One region of the Arthrobacter sp. SD1074B genome, then DNA from elsewhere that is predicted to be linked to it. Evidence: riboswitches for the same ligand, from Rfam matches in the RefSeq annotation. Region 1 holds a riboswitch; each other region holds the start of a gene.
The links. A riboswitch is a leader RNA that binds a small molecule or an ion and turns the genes downstream of it on or off. The one in region 1 is predicted to bind S-adenosylmethionine.
Positions count from the first base shown of each region.

Region 2: another riboswitch for S-adenosylmethionine. It lies ahead of ACUYM2_RS17030 (DUF1737 domain-containing protein); the one in region 1 lies ahead of ACUYM2_RS05810 (bifunctional o-acetylhomoserine/o-acetylserine sulfhydrylase).
Region 3: another riboswitch for S-adenosylmethionine. It lies ahead of ACUYM2_RS12155 (aminotransferase class V-fold PLP-dependent enzyme); the one in region 1 lies ahead of ACUYM2_RS05810 (bifunctional o-acetylhomoserine/o-acetylserine sulfhydrylase).

Region 1 covers NZ_JBRAZT010000001.1:1,251,689-1,253,914, reverse strand. The annotation lists gene ACUYM2_RS05810 (bifunctional o-acetylhomoserine/o-acetylserine sulfhydrylase) at 35-1,351, opposite strand; SAM riboswitch class IV at 1,415-1,530, opposite strand; gene ACUYM2_RS05805 (VOC family protein) at 1,689-2,226, shown strand, end outside.
Region 2 covers NZ_JBRAZT010000001.1:3,647,811-3,650,036, reverse strand. The annotation lists gene ACUYM2_RS17040 (O-succinylhomoserine sulfhydrylase) at 1-159, opposite strand, end outside; gene ACUYM2_RS17035 (rhodanese-like domain-containing protein) at 160-570, opposite strand; gene ACUYM2_RS17030 (DUF1737 domain-containing protein) at 567-863, opposite strand; SAM riboswitch class IV at 902-1,015, opposite strand; gene ACUYM2_RS17025 (ATP-grasp domain-containing protein) at 1,417-2,226, shown strand, end outside.
Region 3 covers NZ_JBRAZT010000001.1:2,645,925-2,648,150, reverse strand. The annotation lists gene ACUYM2_RS12155 (aminotransferase class V-fold PLP-dependent enzyme) at 1-1,310, opposite strand, end outside; SAM riboswitch class IV at 1,345-1,458, opposite strand; gene hisN (histidinol-phosphatase) at 1,546-2,226, opposite strand, start outside.

The DNA of each region.
Region 1 (2,226 bases):
GCGCAAGCGCGAAGATTGTGACGGCTGTGTGACCTCAGGCGTTTTTGGCTGCCCGGAAGCCGGCGTCGAGGTCCGCGATGATGTCGTCGATGTGTTCGAGTCCCACCGAGAGCCGGACCAGGCCGGGGTTGACGCCGGCCACGGTCTGCTGTTCCGGCGAGAGCTGGCTGTGCGTGGTCGACGCCGGGTGGATGACCAGGGACCGCACGTCGCCGATGTTCGCCACGTGCGAGTGCAGCTCGAGGGCGTCGACGAAACGCTTGCCGGCCTCCGCTCCCCCGGCCAGGTTGAAGGAAACGACGGCGCCGGTACCCTTCGGACCGTACTTGCGGCCACGCTCGTACCAGGGGCTGGAGGGCAGCCCGGCGTAGGCGACGGATTCGACGTCGGCCCTGGCCTCCAGCCATTCGGCGACCCTGAGGGCGTTGGCGACGTGCCGTTCCATCCGCAGGCTCAGTGTCTCGATGCCCTGGGCGATCAGGAAAGCGTTGAACGGCGAGACGGCGGAGCCGAGGTCGCGCAGCAGCTGGACCCGGGCCTTGAGGATGAAGGAGAGGTTGGCGCCCAGCGCCCCGTCCGCCCCGAGGTCCCGGGCGTAGACCAGGCCGTTGTAGGTGGGGTCCGGGGTGTTGAAGCCAGGGAAGCGCTCCGGGTCCTTGCCGAAGTCGAAGTTGCCGGAGTCGACAATCACGCCGGCGATCGCGGTGCCGTGCCCGCCGAGGTACTTGGTGGCCGAGTGGACCACAATGTCGGCACCCCACTCGATCGGCCGGATCAGGAACGGGGTGGAGAGCGTGTTGTCCACGATCAGCGGCACCCCGGCCCGGTGCGCCACTTCCGCGACGCCCTCGATGTCCAGCACGTCCTGCCGGGGGTTGGACACGACCTCGCCGAAGAACAGCTTGGTATTCGGCTGCACGGCATCGCGCCACTGCTCCAGGTCGTCCGGATCCGCGACGAAGGTCACCGAGATGCCGAATTTCTTCAGCGTGTGGGCCAGCAGGTTGTACGTGCCGCCATAGAGGCTGGGGCTGGCCACCACATGGTCCCCGGCCTCGGCGATGTTGAGGATCGCCAAGGTTTCGGCGGCCTGCCCGGAGCTGAGCAGGAGCGCCCCGAGGCCGCCCTCGAGGCTGGCAACCCGCTGCTCCACCGCGTCCTGGGTGGGGTTGCCGATCCGGGTGTAGATGGGGGCGAGCTCGGCGAGCGCGAAGCGGTTGGCGGCGCTTTCCGCGCTGGGGAAGACGAACGACGTCGTCTGGTAGATCGGCAGCGACCGCGCGCCGGTCGCGGAATCCGGCTCCTGGCCGGCGTGGATCTGGCGGGTTTCAAAGGACCAGGCGTTGGACATCGGAAGACTCCTGAATGACTGGGCACAGGCCGTTCCCGTCCTTCCGGGACCGGAACGGCTCTGGCGCCGCGCTTGCCTCCCGGCGGGCGCCGGAGGGCCAGGTCTTCACCCGGGGCACCCCACCGCGCAAGGAGGGTTGCCGGCCAGCAAGCCGGGGCTTGGTGCTGGCACTCATGACCTTGCTCCAGTTTAGGAAGGTTCGACGGCGGCTGGGTAGCTTTGTGACGAATATGAATTGTGGCCCGTCGGCCGGCCGTGCAGCCCTGGAAAATGACATCCCTTGTGGGTTAGGACACCCTAAGCTGAGAGCTCCATCACAAAGTGCCAAGATGAGGGCATGCGCATGGATCACGTCTCTTACGCCTGTGAACAAGATGGCCTCGCTGCCACCACCGAACGTATCGCGTCCGCCCTCGGGGTCGAAGCCGTCAAGGGCGGAGTACACCCCCGATTCGGGACCCGCAACATGATTATCCCGCTCGCCGGGCACAAGTACCTGGAGGTCGTGGAGGTCCTGGACCACCCTGCCTCGGACAAGGCGCCGTTCGGTCAGGCCGTCCGGGCCCGTTCTGCTGCCGGCGGCGGCTGGATGGGCTGGTGCGTCGAGGTTGACGACCTGGCACCCTTCGAGGAGCGCCTGGGCCGTTCGGCCGTCAACGGCAACCGCAAGTTCCCCGACGGCCGCGAACTGGTCTGGAAGCAGATCGGCATCCTGGGCCTGATCGCGGATCCGCAGGTCCCCTACATGCTCAAGTGGGAGGGCGACCCCGCCCTGCACCCGTCCAACGCCTACGAGAGCAGCGTCAAAATGTCTGCCCTCACCATCGCTGGCTCCGCCGAGCGTGTCACCGAGTGGCTGGGCGAACCGGTGGAGA
Region 2 (2,226 bases), 2.4 Mb from region 1:
GCCGGTGAAGGCGCGCTCTGCCGCAGCGGCGGATTCATAGACGAAGCCCGAGTTCAGGAAGATCGGTTCGGTGGTCTCCTGGAACCCGCTGCGGTCGAGTCCGCCGCGGACGGCCTGGGTGTCCGGGCTCCAGCCCTGGGCATCGGGATTGAAGCTCACTTAGTGCTTTCCGGGGTGGAGGGGGAGGCCGCGGTTCTTCCAGCCATTAATGGTCCGGCGGCCGGTCGGGCCGGGTTCGCCTTCGAAACCCTCAAGGACGTTGTAGGCGGTGAAGCCGGCCGCCGCGGCGGCGTCCGCGGCGGCGACCGAGCGGGCGCCGGAGCGGCACAGGAAGACGAGCTCGGCCGCCGGCGCCTGTTGCTGGAGTTGTTCCAGGAAGTGCGGGTTGGGCGCTCCGCCGGCCAACGTCCACTGGACGAACAGGGGGTCCTGCCGCTTTCCGGCGGCGGTGGGGGTGGCCGGGGTGCCGATCTGGGCCCATTCGCGCTCGGTGCGGACGTCCACCAGGACGGCGCCCGCCTCAAGCCTGGCCCATGCCTCCTCCGGGCTCAGGTCTCCGGCGTAGCTCATGCGTGGCCCTCGCCGTCGAACTCGACGACGTCCAGCTCATCCACCGCGTTGGCGACGGCGGCGTCCGCGCTCGCGATGGCGGCAGGCAGCACGACGGCCTGGGCCACGATCACGGTGCTGCCGTTGAAGGTCGCCGAGGGGCTGCCGTGCAGGACATAGCCCTCGGCCAGGGCGGCGGAGACCCGTTCGCAGAAGCTGCGGTCATCGGGCCCGGTGAACAGGCGGTAGGCCAGCCTCCCGTCGGCGGCCGGTCCGGGGACGGCGGAGGACGGGGCGGGGACTGTGGCGGGCACAGCAGGTGCGGACGCGTCGGGCACGACGGATCTCCTTACTTTCACGCTTGCAGCTCGAATTTCGATATGCCGAGTACTCACCTGAGGCACCCCGCCGCGAAAGGGAGGGTTGCCGACCGGCCAGTCAGGGCTTGGCGCCGGTTCTCATTACTCCCCAAAAACGTAGCACTTCCGGCGCTGGCGGCACCGGCGGCCCCGTCATGTTAAGTCACGCGGCCGCTGTGGCGGGCAGTTTCCAGCCACAGCGTGGGAGCGGGTAGCGCTGGCAGGAGCCCCAGTATTCGTGAGCATCCGGCGCAGTGCCTGCGGGACAGATTCGGGTAGTTCCTACTCGGGATATCCCTGGCGCCCTCGCCTTGACTGGGACGGGCATGACCGATGTGCCAGCAGATTTTCGATGGGATAACCAGCAATTTGCCCGGCGCTGCACTGTGGCACCGGCACGTCTACAAAGGAACTGGATTCTTATGGTCTCGATGCACGGCTTAATCTTTGCCTTCCTGGCCCCCCTTCCGGCTGGCGCGGTTCCCTGTGGCACTGGAACGGACCGCTTGTGAAGCCCCGCGTGCTCGTCACCGGCGCGGGCGGATCTGCCGGACGGGCCGTCGCGGCGCAGCTCAAAGCGCGGGGCATACCCGTACTGGGTACCGATATCCGCGAACTGCCGGCAGGGTCGGGAATCACCGCCGTCCGCGTTCTGGAGGCCTCGGATCCGGAGCTGGTCTCGGCGCTCCGCCGGCTGGTGGCCGCCGAAGACGTGAACGTTGTCATCCCTACCGTGAGTGACGAGCTGCCGCAGCTGGCGGCCTTCCGGCCCGCCTTCGGCCCCGACGTCCGCGTCATCATCGGCGAGCCGGGACCGGTGGCCCTCGCCCACGACAGGCTCTTTACCGCATGGCGGCTGCAATCGGCCGGGGTGGCCGTCCCGCGGTTCGGGGTCCCCCGGGATTTCTCCGGCCCTGAGGCCGCCATGGAAGCCCTTGGTGGACCGGTAGTCGTCCGCCCACGGGTCTCCTGCGGCGGCAGCGGCGTGTCTGTTGTCGACGGAGGCGCCGCGGTCGACTGGCACCGGCTGCCGGAAGGCCAGATCGTGCAGGAATTCATCCCGGGAACCGCTTACGGCCCGATGGTCTTCGGCACCCCGGTGCAGAACGCGGCCGCCCCGTTCGTCGTCGTGGTCGAAAAAACCGCACTGGCCGGGGGGAAGGCAGGAAACGCGGCGGCCGCCCGTCGGGTCGGAACCGGCGAGGACGTGGACGTGGGCAATGTGGCCATGGCCGCTGTCCGCGCGCTTGGGCTGACCGGCCCGGTTGACGTCGATGTCCGGCGGCGCGCCGACGGGACGCCGGTGGTGCTCGGCGTG
Region 3 (2,226 bases), 1.4 Mb from region 1:
TCCCAGCCGAGGCCGCTCCGCCGCAGCTCCTGCAGCCCGGCAAGCAGCCGCTGGGCGTCGTCGAGCCGGGACCCGAGGCCGAAGCTGGCGCGGAGCGACCCGGCCGGCAGGCCCAGCCGCTTCAGCAGCGGATGGGCGCAGAACCGGCCATCGCGCAGGCCGATGCCGTGCTCAGCGGAGAGGTACGCGGCGACCAGGCCGGCGTCGTATCCGGCGACCGAGAAGTTCACGACGCCGATCGTCCCGGGTCCCTCTCCCCGGGCCGTGTCCTCGAAGATGTGGTGGACGCTCACACCCTCGATCCGCTGCAGCCCCTCCACCAGGAAGGAACGGATGGTGTCCTCGTGGGCGTGCCACTGCTTTTCGTCGAGCGCCTCGATCACCTGGCTGGCGCGGGCCAGCGCGGCGGCGCCCAGGACGTTGGGGGAGCCGCCCTCGTGGCGGGCCGGGCCGGTGGTCCAGCTGACCGTGTCCAGCCGCGCATCCCGCACGGCGCCGCCCCCGGCTAGGTGCGGGGTCCCGGCGTCGAGCCAGTCCGGCCGGCCCACCAGTACGCCGGCGCCGAACGGGGCGTAGAGCTTGTGGCCGGAGAAGGCGAGGTAGTCGACGTCGTCCGCGGCGATGTTGATGCGGCGGTGCGGGGCCAGCTGGGCGGCGTCGACGACAATCCGGGCGTCGAATTCGTGCGCCAGGGCTGCCAGCTCACGGATCGGCAGGATTTCGCCGGTGACGTTGGATGCGCCGGTGACGGCCAAGAGGCTCACGCCGCCGAGGGCGAGCTCGGCCCGGAGCCGCGCCACGGTGCCGGCCAGGGTGGCGGCGGCGACGACGCTCCGGTGCGGGACGTTCTGCCAGGGCAACAGGTTGGCGTGGTGTTCAATGTCGAGGTAAAGCACCTCGCCGGTGTGCTGGCCGCCGGCAACGGGCAGGCAGCCGGCCAGCAGGTTCAGCGAGTCGGTGGTGTTCCGGGTGAAGATCACCGAGTCGTCCGCGCGTCCGCCGACGAAGCCCCGGACGATGTTCCGGGCGTTCTCGTACACCGAGGTGCTGAGCTGGGAGGCGTAGCCGGCGCCGCGGTGCACGCTGGCGTAGTACGGCAGAATCTCGTTCAGGTAGGCGGACACCACGGACAGCGCCGGGGCCGAGGCGCCGTAGTCGAGGTTGGCGTAGCGGACCTCGCCGCCCTGGATCAGCGGGGCCAGGATCTCGGCGCCGGACACGGCGGACAGCGGCCGACGGGCGGCGTCGAAGTGTGCTCCGGAAAGCCCCGCGCTGGCGGTGGGGTGGGTAGGAATGGTGGCAGTCGTCATGGGACCTCGCTCAAAAAGGACCCCGCTCACAGGGGATCCGCGCTTGCCGCGTCCGCTCCGGACCGGCCAGGTCGTCACCCGGGGCACCCCGCCGCGAATGGAGGGTTGCCGGCCAGCAAACCGGGGTTTAGCGCTGGCACTCGTGACCTGGTTCGAGCCTAGGACATGGCCGTGCGCACCGAAAAGGCAAGCGGGAATGTGAAGCGTTGTGTTACGGACTGCCGTGGCCGGGCGGCTAGAGCAGGTCGTCCAGGCCCGGGTTGAGGCGTTTGAGGACCTCCGAGTGCAGGATGGAGTTGGTGGCCAGTGCGTTGCCGCCGAAGGGGCCGTCCTCACCCTCGAGTGAGGTGAAGCGGCCGCCGGCTTCCGTCACGATCGGTACCAGCGCGGCCATGTCATAGAGGTTGAGCTCGGGCTCGCAGGCGATGTCGACCGCGCCTTCGGCCACCAGGCAGTAGGACCAGAAGTCGCCGTACGCGCGGGTGCGCCAGACCTCCTCGGTGAGGCCCAGGAACTCGTCGAGGTTGCCACGCTGCTTCCAGCCGCCCAGGCTCGAGTAGGACAGCGACGCGTCGGCGAGCCGGGAGACGTTCGAGACTTTCAGCCGGGTGGCCGCGGCCAGGGAACGGCCAGTGTAGGCACCGGCGCCCTTGGCCGCCCACCAGCGTTTGCCCAGGGCGGGGGCGCTGACGACGCCGACCACGGGTTCGCCTTCGTCGACCAGGGCGATCAGGGTGGCCCACACCGGGACGCCCCGGACGAAGTTCTTGGTGCCGTCGATCGGGTCGATGATCCAGCGGCGCGAGCCGTGGCCGGAGCTGCCGAACTCCTCGCCGAGGACGGCATCGCGGGGCCGGGAACGGGACAGCTGCCCGCGGATGGCTTCCTCGGCGGCCTTGTCGGCATCGGTGACGGG